4 regions of the Altererythrobacter epoxidivorans genome follow, and region 2 is predicted to be linked to each of the others. Evidence: predicted binding sites of a transcription regulator. Region 2 holds the regulator's gene; each other region holds the start of a gene.
What was found. Region 2 encodes LexA, which represses DNA repair genes until DNA is damaged. Its sites were predicted from a motif close to GTTCCNCNCTTGTTCT; they were not measured.
Positions count from the first base shown of each region.

Region 1 (4,404 bases), 270 kb from region 2:
TCGCCCCCGCGCACCCCGCCTTCGGGGCCGAGGTCGAGGATGAAGTCCGCGGTCTTGATCACGTCGAGGTTGTGTTCGATCACCACCACCGAATTGCCCTGATCCACCAGCCGGTGCAGCACCTCCAGCAGCTTCCTCACATCCTCGAAATGCAGGCCCGTGGTCGGCTCGTCGAGGATATAGAGCGTCTGCCCGGTGCTGCGTTTCGACAGTTCCTTCGCCAGCTTCACCCGCTGCGCCTCGCCCCCCGAAAGCGTCGTCGCCTGCTGGCCGACCTTGACGTAGCCGAGGCCGACCTCGTTCAGCATGTGCATCTTGTCACGAATGGGGGGGACGGCCTTGAAAAACTCCTCCGCATCCTCGATCGTCATGTCGAGCACGTCGGCGATGGAGTGGCCCTTGAACTTCACCTCCAGCGTTTCGCGGTTGTACCGCTTGCCGTGGCATTCCTCGCAGGTGACGTAAACGTCGGGGAGGAAGTGCATCTCGATCTTGATCAGCCCGTCGCCCTGGCACTTCTCGCAGCGCCCGCCCTTGACGTTGAAGCTGAAGCGGCCGGGCTTGTATCCGCGCGCCTGCGCCTCCGGCAGGCCCGCGAACCAGTCGCGGATCTGCGTGAAGGCGCCGGTGTAGGTCGCCGGGTTCGAACGCGGGGTGCGGCCGATGGGCGACTGGTCGATCTCGATCACCTTGTCGCAATATTCGAGGCCGGTGACCTTGTCGTGCGCGCCTGCGATCACCCGCGCGCCGTTCAATGTCCGCGCCGCTGCGGCATAGAGCGTGTCGATGGTGAAAGACGACTTGCCGCTGCCCGAAACGCCGGTGATGCAGGCAAAGGTGCCGAGCGGGATGCTGGCGGTGACGTCCTGCAGATTGTTCGCCCGCGCGCCATGGACGGTCAGCTCGTGCCCGTTGCCCTTGCGGCGGGTCGTCGGCACCGCGATCTCTCGCCTGCCGGTGAGGTAATCGGCGGTGAGCGAGTTCTTGGACTTCAATACCTGTTTCAGCGTGCCCTGCGCGACCACTTCGCCGCCGTGGACGCCCGCGCCGGGGCCGAGGTCGACCACGTGGTCGGCGGTGCGGATCGCATCCTCGTCATGCTCGACCACGATCACCGTGTTGCCGAGGTCGCGAAGGCGCTTCAGCGTTTCGAGCAGCCGGTCGTTGTCGCGCTGGTGGAGGCCGATGCTGGGCTCGTCGAGCACGTAGAGCACGCCCGACAGCCCGCTGCCGATCTGCGAGGCGAGGCGGATGCGCTGGCTCTCCCCGCCGCTCAGTGTTCCGGAGGTGCGGTCGAGATTGAGGTAGTCGAGCCCGACATTGTCGAGGAAGCCCAGACGCTCGTTGATTTCCTTGAGGATGGCCTTGGCGATCTGCGCCTGCGTGTCGTTGAGCAGGCCGTCGAGCGCGAGGAACCACGCCTTGGCATCGGCAACGCTCATCCGGGTAGGTTCGGCGATATCGGTCGGCCCGTTGGGACCGGGGATCTTCACCGACAGCGCTTTCTCGTTGAGGCGCTTGCCGCCGCAGGTCTCGCACGGCTGCGCGGTCTGGAACTTCGACAGCTCCTCGCGCATCCAGGCGCTTTCGGTCTGCAGCAGGCGGCGGTTGAGATTGCCGATCACGCCCTCGAACGCCTTGCGCACGGTGTATTCCTTGCGCCCGTCCTTGAAGGTGAGCTCGACCGGCATGCCGCCCGTGCCGTGGAGAATGATCATCCGCTGGTCGGGCTCGAGCGCGTTCCACGGCGTCGTCAGGTCGAAGTCGTATGCCTTCGCCAGGCTTGTCAGCACCTGCATGTAATAGGGGGACGGCGGGTTGCTCTTCGCCCAGGGCACGACCGCGCCCTGCTTGAGGCTGAGCGCTTCATTGGGCACGACCAGTTGCGGATCGAACAGCAGTTTCTCGCCGATCCCGTCGCAAGTCGCACAAGCCCCTTGCGGTGCGTTGAAAGAGAACAGGCGCGGCTCGATCTCTTCGATGGTGAAGCCCGAAACCGGGCAGGCGAACTTTTCCGAAAAGACGATGCGGTTGGCCGGGATACCGGCGCCCTTCATCGCGCCGCCCGCTTCTTCTTCGCCCTCGCGGCCCGGGACCACGCCGTCGGCAAGGTCGACATAAGCCAACCCTTCGGCCAGCTTGAGCGCGGTTTCGAAGCTGTCGGCAAGCCTTGTCTCAAGCCCTTCTTTCACCGCCAGGCGATCAACCACGACCTCGATGTCGTGCTTGTATTTCTTGTCGAGCGCAGGCGCTTCTTCGATCGGATAAAGCTCTCCGTCGATGCGCACGCGGGTGAAGCCCGCCTTCTGCCATTCGGCCAGCTCCTTGCGGTATTCGCCCTTGCGCCCGCGTACGACCGGCGCGAGCAAATAGAGCCGCGTGCCTTCGGGCAGCGCCATGACGCGGTCGACCATCTGGCTGACGGTCTGCGCGCTGATCGGCTCTCCGGTCGCCGGCGAGTAAGGCACGCCTACGCGCGCCCATAGCAGGCGCATGTAGTCGTAGATTTCGGTCACGGTGGCGACGGTCGAACGCGGGTTGCGGCTTGTGGTCTTCTGCTCGATCGAGATGGCAGGAGAAAGTCCGTCGATATGCTCGACATCGGGCTTCTGCATCATCTCCAGGAACTGGCGCGCATAGGCACTCAGGCTTTCGACATAGCGACGCTGCCCTTCGGCATAGATCGTATCGAAAGCGAGGCTCGACTTGCCCGAACCGGACAGGCCCGTAATCACGATCAGGCTATCGCGCGGAAGGTCGATGTCCACGCCTTTGAGGTTGTGTTCGCGCGCGCCGCGCACAGAGATTTTCGTGAGGGCCATTGGGGCGGTGTTCCGTAAATGTTCCGGGTAGTCAAGAGCCGCCGAAGCGCGGCCCGCCAAGTGCCCGTAATCTGGGTGTTAATAGGTCAATTACAATGTTCCTGCGCGGTTCCCCCTAGGGGCCCTATAGGAAAAATGAAGTGCCGGAAGCGGGGTGTATCCGCCAAACAAAGGTTCTCTTTGCGAGTCTTCCCGCCGAGCCTTTCGGGTCGCACCTTGAGGTCAGCTCAGGGACTTCGAAGAGTTTTGCAAGCCGTACTACTTTGCGCAGTACCGCGTGCAGGCTTCCCTCTTTCGATCACACTCACACTCTCGATCGGGGGGAGCCACACGCGTGCATTTTGCACGCACACGGCAAAAGGGGCCCGCCCATCAGGCGAGCCCCTTCAAACCGGACCTATCGCTCGGATAGTTGAGGTCAGTTCTTCCTGCCGGCGAAAATACCGTCGATGTCGACCGTATTGCCGGAGATAGTAAGGTCGTCGAAATCCAGGGTAAATCCGCCCCCGACTTCGGCAGCTCCCGGACCGAACAGATAGCCGAAGATCTGGCCGTATGGGTTGCCGCCCGACATGAACATGGCCGGTTGCAACTGGTTGCCGGTTAGCGAGCCCGGCGCGCTGATAAAGCTGCCGAAATCGCGCGTCGCACTCGACTGGCGATCGGTGCCCGTCAGCGCAAGCTGTCCGTTCCAAATGAAGGTGCCGAAGTTCACGCTGATTTCCGTTGTGCCGGTCAGGTCGTAGAATCGATTGGTTGCGCCCGTGCTCTTCGCTGCGCCGACGACGACACCATTATAGGTCGCACTGCCCGTGGTCGGAACGCTCGCCGGGTCGGTCTTGAAACCGAACACGGCATAACGGCGTGCGATCTCGTAATCGCCCGATCCGTTGCCGCCCCGCTCCCAGATACCGAACTTGGTATAGGTCAGCTCGACCAGCGAATTGCCCGGCGCCGTGTTGAGCAGGGTAAGCCCGTCGATCTGGCCACCGGCCGGATTGACGTCGCCATAAACGGTGTACTGATCGTTCGACAGCGAGGCATTCTTGTCACTGTCGCTATAGGTAAAGGTATTGGCGAGGCTCCACAGACCCGGATTGCGGTAGCTGACCCCGTAATTGCCGAGGATGCCGCTACCCGTTCCGGCGCGGAAGAAGGTCGTGGAGACGGTCGAGCCCGATTGGGTAACATTCTCGAGCTCTTCAATGACAATCGGTTCGAAATCCGCAGGATCGTTCAATCCGGCGAAGCTCGACGCAATGTTGCGGAAGCCCGGATCGCTCGAGCCGACCAGCGTTCCGGCAAAATCGACGACGCTCGACCCGCCACGGAACGATGCCCCGACTTCGGTTGCGGACGGGCCATAGAAAAGTCCCGCCCAGGTCCCCCCGATGCCGCCGAGAGTGAAATCGCCATTGAAACCACTCGATCCGATGGTTGCATCGCCATTGTAGGCGAAGCTGAAACCGCCGGTCGAATTGACGAGGTCGAACCCGTCGACGAGGCCGCTGACCGAAACGGTGCCAGCCCCGAAATCCGCGGTCAGCGTACCGGGGTTATAGGTCCGCATCAGGATCGGATT
Region 1 is NZ_CP012669.1:1,448,139-1,452,542, forward strand. It holds gene uvrA (excinuclease ABC subunit UvrA) at 1-2,822, opposite strand, end outside; gene AMC99_RS14135 (HupA family protein) at 3,241-4,404, opposite strand, start outside.
Region 1: a site for LexA is predicted at 2,832-2,847, ahead of uvrA (excinuclease ABC subunit UvrA). Genes of this name have one in related genera too.

Region 2 (4,404 bases):
GCGCGGATTGCCGGGATCATGGCAGCGAAGAAGACGGCCGACCTGATCCCGCTTTGCCATCCACTCGGGCTCGAATCTGTCGAAGTGCAATTCGATTTCGAGGATTGCGCGATCCGCGTAACCGCAACCGCCGCACTCACCGGGAAAACCGGGGTGGAAATGGAGGCAATGGTCGCCGCATCCACAGCCTTGCTCACCATTTACGATATGGCGAAGGCGCTTGAAAAAGGCATGGTCATCGAAGGGGTTCGTCTCCTGGAGAAGACCGGCGGCAAATCGGGTCACTGGCGGGCAGAAATCGCCGACTGATGGCTGCCTTGCTATCCCTCGAAGACGCACAGAGCCGTGTATTGGATCTCGTCGATCCGCGCCCTGTTATCACACTGCCGGTCGATCGATGTATCGGACGCTACCTCGCCGAAGACCTCAGGGCGAACCGCACCCAACCCCCGGCAGACCTCTCCGCAATGGATGGATACGCTTTAAACGGCGACGGACCGTGGCAACTGGTTGGCGAGAGCCGCGCAGGTCACCCGTTCGCAGAACCGGTCGGTGCCGGTGAATGCGTGCGGATCTCTACTGGCGCCAGCATGCCCGAAGGCGCGGACCGAGTTCTCATCCAGGAGAATGCAGAGGTCGAAGGAGGTCTGGTCAAATGCACGCATGACCATCCGGATAGGGGCAAGCACGTTCGCCGCCGCGGCTTCGACTTTGCCAAAGGCGACCTCGTGCTGAAGGCGGGCGTGCGGATCGGACCTGCACAGCTCGCACTCGCCATCGGCTCGGGCCATGCGAAGCTGCCGGTAATGCAGCCCCTGCGGGTCGGCGTACTCGACAGCGGTGACGAGCTGTCCGCAAATCCCGAAGATTGCGGACCCGATCAGATACCTGCATCGAATGGCGCGATGATCTCCGCGATGCTCGCAGAGCTGGGCTGCGAAATCGTCAGGATCGGCCCTGTCGGCGACGATCCGGATGCCCTGGCAGAAGCCCTCGCGACAGCCGACGGCCTCGACATGCTCGTAACTTCTGGCGGCGCATCTGTCGGCGATCACGATTTGATGCGTCCTGCCCTCGAAAACTGGGGCGCTCACATCGACTTCTGGAAAGTGGCCATCAAGCCTGGCAAGCCGTTGATGGTGGCGCGGAGAGAGAAGACCGTGATCTTCGGGCTTCCCGGCAATCCTGTTTCCAGCTTCGTCACCTGCCTCCTTTTCGTCATGCCATATGCGAGAGCCGCGATGGGCGCGGCCGCTCCGATGCCATTCAGAGCCGTAGCGAAATTGGGTTGCGATCTGGCGCCGACCGGATCGCGACGGGAATTCCTGCGCGGATATTGGGACGGGACAACGGTTGTCACCTCGGACTCGCAAGATTCATCCGCGCTTGCAACGCTTGCTGCGTCGAACTGCCTTATTGATCGTCCGGCTGAAAGCACGGCGCTTGCGACTGGTTCACGGGTGGAGTGCATCTTGCTCTAACAGCCTCGCAGCTTGACTTGGTGAAAACTGTTGCCTAATTGTTCCTTATTCGTTCACCTTATCGGTGCACGAGAACGGGCGACCAGAGGAGGTTTTCGCCATGCTGACGGCAAAGCAGCACGAATTGATCCGCTTCATCCAGCAACGGCTTGAAGATACGGGAATTTCGCCATCCTTCGAAGAAATGAAGGAGGCGCTCGATCTCAAGAGCAAGTCGGGTGTCCATCGCCTGATCAGCGCGCTCGAGGAACGCGGCTTTATTCGCCGGCTTCCCAATCGCGCCCGCGCACTTGAAGTCATCAAGCAGCCCGAAGATGCGACCCCTGCGGTCAAGCGTCCGGTTGCAGCCAATGATCCTGTCACAATGTCGCGTGCAGCTGCGGCTCGTACGCCCGAACCGGCCAACGATATCATCGATGTTCCGCTTCATGGCCGGATTGCAGCCGGTGCCCCGATCGAGGCGATCGAAGGCCAGTCATCGATGCCGGTGCCTGCCGCCCTGCTCGGCCCTGGCGAGCACTATGCGCTCGAAGTCTCTGGCGACTCGATGATCGAAGCGGGCATTTTCGATGGTGATTTCGCCCTCGTGCGCCGGACCGATTCCGTCCGTGACGGGGAAATCGTTGTCGCCCTGGTGCGGAACGAGGAAGCGACACTCAAGTATTTGCGCCGTGAGAACGGCAAGGTTCGGCTCGATCCGGCAAACGGAATGTACGATCCGCAGATTTACGATGCTCATGAAGTGGTTGTTCAGGGCAAGCTAGCCGGATTGCTCCGCCGCTATCACTGAAAATCCGGTTGATTGGCGAGCCGCTACTTCTCGGCGGCTTGCCACCAACCATGCTGCCCCTGCGCTGATGCCACTGTGGTGATCTCTCGCCCCTCAACGTCGATCGATAACCCGCCATTTTCCCTCAGATAGGCAGCGTCCGCTTTCAGCCAGAGCGGCCTGCAAGACGCCGGTAGCCAGCGATCTGCCACGACAATGTCGGAACGTTCGCAAGCGGCAGCGAGTGACCGCTCCTCTACCCTGACCCTGTTTCGCGCCATCAGCAACGACCACTTCCGTCCGTCGCGTTCGATATCAAGGACACAGAATTCGGGAGAACAATCGGCGCTTGGCCAAGTTTCGACCGGGACGGGCTCACTGCGGGTTCCCGCCAGTTCGATCATGTTGTCCCTTGCGTAATCCGATCTCGTATCGCGAAGGCTCAGCAATCTATTGTCCGGCATTGTGATGGCGACGTGTCGACCATCGCTTGATATGAGCAGGTCAGGGACAGGCGTGCGCGCCAGCATGATGCATCCGATGGCAATCGGAACAGCAGAGAGCAGCCGGAACCTGCCACTCCACAAGGCAAGCCAAAGCCCGCCTGCGATGAAGAAACCGAACGTCGCGTATGTCATTTGCGGCATCAGTTTAACCGCGCCCGGCTGTGCTGCTGTAGTGTGAGCGATCTTCAGGAGAAGGTCGAGGCTCTGCTCCACGATCCACCACGCGGGAGCGCCAAGCCCAACCACGTCCAATGCCAGTGCGAACGCGATCAATGGCATGGAAACAAAGGTTACGAGCGGGATAGCGATCACGTTGGCAAGCGCGCCGTAAACGCCCGCCCTGTGAAAATGGAACAGGACAATCGGCATCAGCGCGATCTCGATAACGAAGCCGGTTACTAACAGCATGAGTGTTCGCCGACCGAACCTTGCAAGCCAATTTTCATCCCTCGGCGAGAGAAACTCCCGCACGGGCCGCGAACCATGCAGTGCGATTATTGTTATGACGGCGGCGAAGCTCATCTGGAAACTCGGCCCGGCGATCGCCTCCGGCCACAACAGCAAAACCGTGAAGGCAGCTACCGCGACCAGTCTCAGCGACAGCGGCTCACGACCCAGCACCAGCGCTCCCAATACTAGCAAGGCGGCGACGCAGCTCCTGACAGTCGGCACTTCGGCTCCGGTCAGCAGGGTGTATCCAATCCCGGCGCCTGCTGCGACTGCGGCCGCAACGATCGGAAGCCGGGCGCGCAGGGCGATTGCCGGAAAGAGCGCGAGGAGCCTGATGGCGAGAAAATATGCACCGGCAATCAACGCGCTCACGTGAAGGCCGCTGATCGACAATAGGTGCGTCAGCCCGGCGTCGCGCATAGCCTCATCGTCGGCAGGGGAGATCGCCCCCCTATCTCCGCTGGCGAATGCTGCAGCAATAGCTCCCGCGGAACCGTCCAGTTGGCTCCGAACATGGCTGGCAAGCCGCCGTTGGACATTGGCGAGACCGGATTGCGCTGGGTCGCCGTCGATGACTTCCACTTGCCCGATCGCGCTACCCGTGGCGGCCAAACCGTCGAACCACGCCCGCCTTGCAAAATTATAGCCGCCGGGAAACATGGGTGGCGCTGGTGGCATCAGGCGAGCACGAAGCTTGATGATCGAACCCTCACTCACCGAAGGGTATAAATCATCCTCGTCGACATTGACGCGAACCTTCAACGCCGCGCCGCGATCCGCCTCCCTGATTGCCAGCGTCAACCGCGCGCGCTTTTGCGCTGGCTGATTTTCCCGGTCGATCACATAACCCGACAAGGTCGTGACCATCGGCCTGTCGACAGGTGTCGCACCAACCATCTCGGAGCGCGTCCAGATTGTCGCGACACCGAGTGCGAACATCACCGACAAGGCGATGACAGCCATTCGCAGATGCGATCTCGATCCGTCGTCGCGCCACACCGCCGCGGCGGACACGGCCACCAGAACGCAAATGATGATAGATAAGGCCCATTGAAGCGGACCGGGCATCAGGAACCAGCTCGCGATGCCAGCGGAGAAAGCGACGACCAGCCATGGCGCACGATCGAACCCGGAACGGTCCAAATTCCGCTCCAGCAAGGACACGGCACTGGACAATTGAGCTGCACTAAGCCAATTG
Region 2 is NZ_CP012669.1:1,179,369-1,183,772, forward strand. It holds gene moaC (cyclic pyranopterin monophosphate synthase MoaC) at 1-309, shown strand, start outside; gene AMC99_RS05990 (molybdopterin molybdotransferase MoeA) at 309-1,481, shown strand; gene lexA (transcriptional repressor LexA) at 1,582-2,271, shown strand; gene AMC99_RS06000 (ComEC/Rec2 family competence protein) at 2,295-4,404, opposite strand, start outside.

Region 3 (4,404 bases), 220 kb from region 2:
CCTGGATGTGAGCGCGACCTAGTCGGCCAGCTTGACGAAGCTGTCGATGACACGCTTCGTGCCGGAATGCTCGAAGTCGATTTCGAGCTTGTTGCCTTCCTGGTCGGTTACGGTGCCATAGCCGAACTTTTCATGGAAAACGCGCGCGCCGATGGCGACGTCGGTGCGCGGCTTGGCTGCAAAGCTGGCTGCTGATCGGCGATTTTCCTGCACGCGCACAGGTTTAGTTTCGTATCCCGTTGCAAGCGCCCGTTGCCAGCCCGGACCGCGCGCGCCGCTGCGGTCGGGACGCGATTGCGAAACATGCGCGAAGGGGTCTTCCTGTTCGGTCCAGTTCGCTCGCCACAGCGATGCGCCGCCGGTCATCGTCGTTTCCTGATCGATGTGTTCGGGCGGCAATTCCTCGATGAAACGGCTCGGGATGCTACTCGTCCACTGCCCATAAATGCGGCGGTTCGCAGCATGGAAAATCGTGCATCGACGCCGCGCACGGGTGATCCCGACATAGGCGAGGCGGCGTTCCTCTTCGAGGCTGGCGAGGCCGCCTTCGTCGATCGCGCGCTGGCTGGGGAAGACGCCTTCTTCCCAGCCGGGCAGGAAAACGTGATCGAATTCGAGCCCCTTTGCAGCGTGCATCGTCATGATGGTGACGGTTTCCTCGTCATCGGCCGCGTCGTTATCCATCACCAGCGAAACATGTTCGAGGAAATCGCCGAGCGTCTCGTATTCTTCCATGGCGCGGGCAAGTTCGGACAGGTTTTCCAGGCGGCCGGCAGATTCGGCGGTCCGCTCTTTCTGGAGCATCTCGTCATAGCCCGATTCCGTCATCACCATGCGCAACAGATCGGCGGGGGTGACCTGCTCGGACTGCTCGCGCCAGTGGAGAAACTGCCGCATCAACCCGCCGATGGTGTTGGCGGCACGCGCTGGCAACTCGTCGCTGTCGGCAATCTGCAATGATGCGGCGGCGAGCGGCAGGCCCGTGCGGCGCGCATGCTGGTGCATCTTCTCCAGCGTCTTCGCGCCAAGCCCACGCTTGGGCTGGTTGTAGATGCGCTCGAAAGCGAGATCGTCCTGCGGCTGGGCGATGACGCGCAGATAGGCGAGGGCGTCGCGGATTTCGGCACGCTCGTAAAAGCGGAAACCGCCGATGATGCGATAATTGATCCCGATCTGGATGAAGCGGTCTTCGAACTCGCGGGTCTGGTACTGGGCGCGAACGAGGATGGCGACTTCGTCCAGGCTCGCTCCCTCGCGTTCCAGCCGCTCGATTTCCTCGCCCACACGCCGGGCCTCTTCCGGGGCATCCCAGACGCCGATGACGCGCACCTTGTCGCCGTGGTCATGCTCGGTCCACAGCGTCTTTTCGTGGCGTTCACTGTTGGCGCGGATCAAGCCCGATGCAGCACCCAGGATGTGAGGAGTGGAGCGATAATTCTGCTCCAGCTTCACTACCTTTGCGCCGGGAAAATCCTTCTCGAAGCGCAGGATGTTGGCGACTTCGGCGCCGCGCCAGGAATAGATCGACTGGTCGTCGTCACCCACGACGCAGATATTCTTGCTCGCCTGCGCCAGCAATCGCAGCCACAGATACTGGACCGCATTGGTATCCTGGTATTCGTCGACGAGGATGTAGCGGAATTGCCGCTGATATCGCTCGAGCACGTCATGCTCGCGGCGGAAGATGTTGAGCATGTGCAGCAGAAGGTCGCCGAAATCGCAGGCGTTCAGCGCCTTCAACCGGTCTTGGTACAGCTTGTAGAACTGCTGTCCCCGGCCATTGGCATAGGCTTCATTGTCGACTGCATCGAGATCTTCGGGGTTCAGGCCGCGGTTCTTCCAGCCGTCGATCAGGCCGGCCAGTTGCCGCGCCGGCCAGCGCTTTTCGTCAAGATCGTTGTCGTTGATCAGCTGTTTCAGCAGGCGGATCTGATCGTCGGTGTCGATGATCGTGTAATTCGATTCGAGCCCTACAAGCTCTGCATGACGGCGCAGCATCTTTGCACAGATCGAGTGGAAGGTGCCGAGCCACGGCATCCCTTCGACAGCTTCGCCCAGGTGCCCGGCAACACGGTGTCGCATTTCGCGCGCAGCCTTGTTGGTGAAGGTCACGCACAGGATCTGGCTGGGATAAGCCCTGCCGGTGGCAACCAGGTGGGCGAGGCGAGCGGTTAGCGCCGCAGTCTTGCCGGTTCCGGCACCTGCCAGCATCAGGACCGGACCTTCCGTCGTCAGCACGGCCTCGCGCTGGGGAGGGTTCAGCCGCGCTGCATAGGCGGGCACTTGCGCGTTTTGGCGCTGCTGGGGGGGATTGTCGCTGCTCATCGGAAACCTTGTGAACAGGTAGGGAACGCAAGGCTGCGCCGCAAGCGCAGAATGGGCGCGTTTGCCCATTTTGGAACCGTCGTGCCGGGTCGCCCGTTGTTCACGCAATCGGACGGGGCAGAGGAGATTTTGATATGAAACGGATACTTACCGCTGCCGCTGCAACGACGCTCGCACTCGGCCTGACCGCACCGGCCATGGCCGACCATCACGAATACAAGGCGCCGACGCCGGAAGTTGTCGAAACCAATGCGAAGGGTCAGGCAACCAAGGTGAAAATCGGCGACAACACCTACGACGTTTGCATGACCGAAGGTCAGGACAGCTGCATCAACCCGCGCGCTGCCGGCCTCAAGTGGGGCAATCGCCCGCTGAGCTACTGGCCGGGCAAGCCCGCCAGCGAGATGTAATCACTGCGAATTCGTCGCGCCTGCCCGTTATCGGGCAATGGCGACGGGGGTAGCTGCACTCAGGTGCGGCTGCCCCTTTTCATGTCGCGCTTTGGTAGTTTTGCGCGCCTTCCGGTCGCCGCATTTTACGAACGCTTCGCGCTGAACGGGGCCTGCCAAGCGTTTGAGCCCCGCCGCTACTCTTCTCAAGACCGCAGTTCGGGCGCAGCTTGGCCATTGTCGCTTGGGGGAGTGGTCAGCGTTCGTCGCGCTTGGAACAGCTCGGGAGAGGAGGTCGCAATGCGCAGAATATCTTACGCCGTCCTGCTGGGAGTGCTGATGGTCGTCGTCACGCCCAATTTCGTTTGATTGGGGTGCTGCGAACGGCCGATCTAACAGTCCCTAGACGGCCGATTCCATTCGCAGCAAAGTAAGCTTGGCCTTGCCGACTTGGCGCTCTGCCTCGACGGCAAGGCCTCGCACTCTGACCTCTTCCTTGGCCGAGGTTTCGACCGCCATCCAGCTTGCAGGGCCGACCCACCCGAGCCGTAGCAGGCGGTCGAGCGCAACCGAGCCCGCGCCTGTTTCATAGGGCGGGTCGAGCAGGATCAGGTCGTGCGGTTGCTTGGCCGGACCCAATGACATCACCGAGCCTGCGCTTACGCTGCTCCGGCTGCGGCAGCCGAGAGTTTCGATATTCGACTTGATGGTCGCGAGCGCCGCCTGGTCCTGCTCGACGAACAGGCAGAAACCGGCACCACGCGACAGCGCTTCGAGGCCGAGCGCGCCCGAGCCGGCGAACAGGTCGACAACGCTCAGATCTTCATAGGTGCCAAGCCGGCTGGTCAGCATCGAGAAAAGCGTTTCACGCGTCCGATCGGCTGTTGGGCGCGTCGCTTCTCCCTTTGGTGCGGCCAGTTTCCTGCCGCGCCATTCTCCGGCAATGATCCTCATGAAGCTATGCTCACTCGTGGACCCACTTGCGCAGGTCGCCGCGCAGGCGGCCGAGCTCGTGCTTGCGAACTTCGCGTGCCCCGCCACGCGGCAGGTCCTCGAGTTCGAAGGGGCCATAGGACGTGCGGATCAGGCGGCTGACCTGCAGGCCGAGATGCTCGAGCACGCGGCGAACCTCGCGGTTCTTGCCCTCAGTGATGGTCATCTCGATCCACTGGTTGCGTCCCGTCCGCCGTTCGAGATTGGCGTCGATGCTGCCGTAGGTCATGCCATCGATGGTGATGCCATCGATCAGTTCCTCGAGCTGTTCCTGCGTTATGTCGCCGAAAGTGCGCGCACGATAGGTCCGCGGAATGCCGGAAGATGGCAGTTCCATCTGCCGCTTCAGCTCGCCGTCATTGGTGAGCAGCAACAGGCCTTCGGTGTTGAGATCGAGCCTGCCGATCGGCATTACTCGCGGCGTGTTCTTGGGCAGTGCATTGCGCAGCGCGTCATAGATCGTCGGCCGCCCCTGGGGATCGTTCTCCGCCGTCAGCAGTCCGGTCGGCTTGTGAAAGGCGAAGAGACGCGTCGGTTCGGGCTTTGCGACAGGTTTGCCGTCGACTGTCACACCCTTGAGATCCTGCAGGATCGTTGCTGGCGTATCGAGAACCTTGCCATCGATGGACACGCGCCCGTCGGCAATCATGCGCTCCACTTCGCGGCGGCTCGCGACGCCTGCGCGGGCAAGGAGTTT
Region 3 is NZ_CP012669.1:1,402,484-1,406,887, reverse strand. It holds gene AMC99_RS07090 (DEAD/DEAH box helicase) at 1-22, shown strand, start outside; gene AMC99_RS07085 (ATP-dependent helicase) at 19-2,325, opposite strand; gene AMC99_RS07080 (hypothetical protein) at 2,460-2,735, shown strand; gene rsmD (16S rRNA (guanine(966)-N(2))-methyltransferase RsmD) at 3,117-3,668, opposite strand; gene AMC99_RS07070 (pseudouridine synthase) at 3,679-4,404, opposite strand, start outside.
Region 3: a site for LexA is predicted at 2,337-2,352, ahead of AMC99_RS07085 (ATP-dependent helicase). Genes of this name have one in related genera too.

Region 4 (4,404 bases), 510 kb from region 2:
CTGGTAACCAGCGATGGCGTGACGCTGCGCAATTTCGCGCTCGAGAATCCCAAGGGTGACGGGATCAAGTCGAAGGGTGCGGATGACATCGTCTATCACCGCATCAGGGTAACCTGGACCAATGGTCCGGCAGCCACCAATGGCGCCTACGGCATCTATCCGGTCGAAAGCACCGGCATCCTGGTCGATGCCTGCGAGGTGTCGGGCGCATCCGATGCCGGCATCTATGTCGGGCAGTCGAAGAAGATCACGGTCCGCGATTCCATCGCGACCGACAATGTCGCCGGGATCGAGATTGAGAACAGCCGCGATGCCATCGTGGAGCGCAACTTTGTCACCCGCAACACCGGCGGGATCCTCGTCTTCGACCTGCCCGGCCTGCCAGTTATGGGCGGCGGCAATGTCATCCTGAAACAGAACCTCGTCGTGGGTAACAAGACCGCGAACTTTGCTCCGCCGGGCAATATCGTTGCGGGCGTCCGGCGCGGAACGGGCATCATGGTGATGGCGAACGAGAAGGTCTGGATCAGCGACAATATCGTGCGCGACAATCCCACCGCATCCTTCATCATCGCCGCCTATACGAAGCCGTTTGACGATGCGCGCTACAATCCCTTCCCGCGCGAAGTCGTGATTGCAGAGAACGACGTCGATGAAGGTTCGACCGACCCGCAGCTTGACGGGGCAGAGCAATTGCTGGCGGGCTTCGGTGGTGCCCTGCCGCCGATCATGTGGGACGGACTGAATCAGGACAAAGACAATCCCGCACTGCTTGCAACGCCCGAGATCTCTTCGTGGACCCTTAACCTGACGCGCCAGGGACAGCCTCTCGCGGAAGCGCAGCCCGGCCCGGGCGATCTTCCGGCCTACGGGCAACCGTGGGAATTCGGTGAAATCGGCGCGCCGGAACGGCTGTTCGACCGTATCTGACCATGAAGGCAGGTGTACTTGCCGGCCTTGCGGTCGCCGCCTTGCTCGGCGCGGTCACGGTGCGGGCCAATCCCCAGACGGCGGTGGACGATACAGCGGTCAGCGGGCTCGACCTGCCGCGCAACCTTTCCGAGTTCGGCTTCTTCGCCGACGCGCCAGCGCAGCAGCCCAGCCCGGGCGTAGTGCCCTATCGCCTCAACACGCCGCTCTTTTCGGATGGCGCTGAAAAATTGCGCTTCGTCTATGTGCCTGGCGGCAAGGTGGCGAAGGCAAGGGGCGAAGGCTTGCTCGCTCTCCCGGTGGGCAGCGCGCTGATCAAGACTTTCGCGTTCGGCGAGGGGAATGGCCGTCGCTTGATCGAAACGCGTGTGCTGCTCCATCGCACCGACGGTTGGGTTGCCTTGCCCTATCGCTGGAACGACCAGCAGACCGAAGCGGTGCTGGCGGTTGCCGGAGGGCGGCTGCCTGTAACCACGCCTTCGGGGCAGACCATCAGCTACCGGATTCCGAACAAGAACCAGTGCAAGGAATGCCACGGATTGAATGGCGAGGTTGTGCCGATCGGGCCGAAGGCGCGCAATCTTTCCGCCGACTGGCTCGACGACTTTGTCGGATTGGGCAAGTTGGACGAGGCACCCGAACTCGCCGCCCGTATCCCCTTGTGGGAGGAGAGGGCATCGGTCCCGATCGATGCTGCAGCTCGCGGATATCTCGAGACCAATTGCGCCCATTGTCACCAACCGGGAGCCACGGCCTCCAATTCCGGGCTCGACCTGCGCTGGGAGCAGCACGATCCCCATGCCATCGGCATCTTCAAACGTCCGGTTGCAGCGGGACGGGGATCGGGTGGTCATGAATTCGATATCGTCCCGGGCGATCCGGATGACTCTATCCTGACCTTTCGCATGGGGTCGCCAGAACCGGGTGTGGCGATGCCCGAACTGGGCAAATCGACCGTCGATAGCGAAGGGCTGGACGTTGTGCGCCGCTGGATCGCGCAGATGCAGAAGTGATCTTTCCGCACGTGCGCTGCGCGTGCGGGCCGCCCTCACTAATTCCCCGTTAAACAACCAAGATCAGAAAATGCCTCGGAAAATCCTTGGCTCTGGACGCTCGTGACGATGCATGCATAAAAGCGGCTGCGAGGGGGAATAGACGGAAGGGGTTTTAGTGCGAAAACTCGGCATGATTGGCGGTATGAGCTGGGTCTCTACCGCCGTTTATTATGACTGCATCAACCGTTCGATCCAGAAAAGGTCCGCCCCCAAGGCAAGCGCGCCGCTTTTGATCGAAAGCCTCGATTTCCAGGAGCTTTACGGCCTTCGCGAAGATGCCGACTGGCAACGGGCGGGCAGCGTCCTGGCGGAGAGTGCTTCTCGGCTCGAAAAGGCCGGAGCCGAAGGGCTGATCATCTGCGCCAATTCCATGCACAGGATCTACGACCAGGTTGCGGACGCGGTTGATATTCCCATCCTCCACATCGCCGATTGCGTAGGCGCCCGGATGCATGCCGACGGCTGCGAGAGCGCGGCCCTGATCGGAACGCGCAATGTCATGACCGAAAGCTTTTATCGCAAGCGGCTCGTCGCGCATGGTGTCGATCTCCTGCCTCCCGACATGAGCAATGTGGAGGCGATCGACCGCATCATTTACGAGGAACTGATGGTGGGGAAGGTAACGCGCGCCGCCGAAAGGACGCTGCGCACGATCATCACGCGCAAGGAACAGGAAGGGGCTCGGGCGATCGTGCTCGCCTGCACCGAACTGGATCTTGTGGTCGATGTCGATGCCAACATCCTGCCGATCTATGACAGCACGCGGATTCATTGCGACGCGGCGGCCGAATGGATCTTGGGCAAGGAATGAACTGCTGATGTGGAGGGTGCTGGGGCGACTTATGCCACGGATCACCTCTTTCAGAAAACAACCTGTCGATTTTTTACAAGTCGCGCTTCCAATTCGTGACATCTTGATTACGAAATGACGAATACCGCGCTTCGCATGGCGCGTACATGAAGCTCAAAAGAGCTCTTCGGATCGCTTGGTTCAGTCGGGTCGCTCTCCCCTTGGGGAAAGCGACCCTTTCCATTTCTGGCGATGAGCTGCAGTGTTGCCCGATTGTTCCGGTTGTCGGCGCGGCGACGCTCCACTAATCCGCTACCCGATGACGAGGGCACCTTACGCAGCCGATCCCGCCGCTCCGCGCGGTCGCCAATACTCCCTCGGCAGCGGTGGGTCGCGTGGACCACGTAGCGAATTCCAGCGCGACCGCGACCGGATTATCCATTCGATGAGTTTTCGCCGGCTTCGCTCGAAAACACAGGTCTTCATCGCGCCCGAGGGCGATCACTATCGCACCCGGCTGACCCATAGCCTGGAAGTTGCCCAGATCGGGCGCGTCATTGCGCGTGTACTCGGCCTCGACGAGGACCTGACCGAGGCATTGTGCCTGGCACACGACCTGGGCCATCCGCCGTTCGGCCATGCCGGGGAATCGGCGCTGTCCGAAGCGATGGCCCGCCACGGCGGCTTCGATCACAATGCCCAGGCGCTGCGCACGGTGATGCACCTCGAAAGCCCTTATCCGGAACACGATGGCCTCAATCTCAGCTGGGACCTGCTCGAAGGCCTGGCAAAGCACAATGGACCGGTTATCGCTCCCAACTGGGCCTTGGCAGAGCTCGATGCCGAATTCCCGCTAGACCTCGGTCAATATGCGTCGCTGGAGGCGCAGATCGCGGCGGTTGCAGACGATATCGCCTACGACAATCACGACATCGACGATGGGCTCAGGGCAGGCTTTCTGGAGCTGGACGACCTGCTGACCGTCGATTTCCTCGCAGACCAGTGGCGTGCCGTCGAAAAACGCTTCCCCAACGCCCCGCGCGACAGGCAATTGCGCGAACTCGTGCGCGACCAGATCGGCCTGATGGTCAACGATGTGATCCAGCACACGAGCGAGCAGGTAAAAGGGATCGGCTCTATCGCGGAAGTGCGCGATGCCGGGCGGCAACTGGGCGGCTTCTCTCCTTCGCTCGCACAGGAAGAGCGCGGTCTGAAGAAGTTCATGTACGAAAGACTCTACTATCATCCCGAACAGATTGCCGCTGCCGAGCGTGCCCGCGATGTCGTGGCGCGCCTGTTTGCCGCCTATGCGCAGGACGCACAGTTGATGCCTAAGGACTGGTTGGACCGTCTTCCCGAACACGATCCTGCGCGCAGCCGCGTGATCGCCGATTTCATTGCGGGGATGAGCGACAGTTTCGCGATCGAGAGCTGTGCCGCCATTTACGGCGAGCGTCCCAAGGGTTTGACCAATGTCTGAGCCGGTCCGCATTGCTCTGGTCGGTGCAACCGGCCTCGTCGGCCGAACGCTGCTCGAAACTGCTGTGGGACAGCCAGAGGTCCAGGTCGTTGCCATCGCCCGCCGCGAGATGAAATTGCCCCCCGGCGGACGGATGGAAATGGTTCTCG
Region 4 is NZ_CP012669.1:1,691,405-1,695,808, reverse strand. It holds gene AMC99_RS08515 (parallel beta-helix domain-containing protein) at 1-930, shown strand, start outside; gene AMC99_RS08510 (SO2930 family diheme c-type cytochrome) at 933-1,943, shown strand; gene AMC99_RS08505 (aspartate/glutamate racemase family protein) at 2,128-2,796, shown strand; gene AMC99_RS08500 (deoxyguanosinetriphosphate triphosphohydrolase) at 3,095-4,255, shown strand; gene AMC99_RS08495 (NAD(P)H-binding protein) at 4,248-4,404, shown strand, end outside.
Region 4: a site for LexA is predicted at 3,040-3,055, ahead of AMC99_RS08500 (deoxyguanosinetriphosphate triphosphohydrolase). Genes of this name have one in related genera too.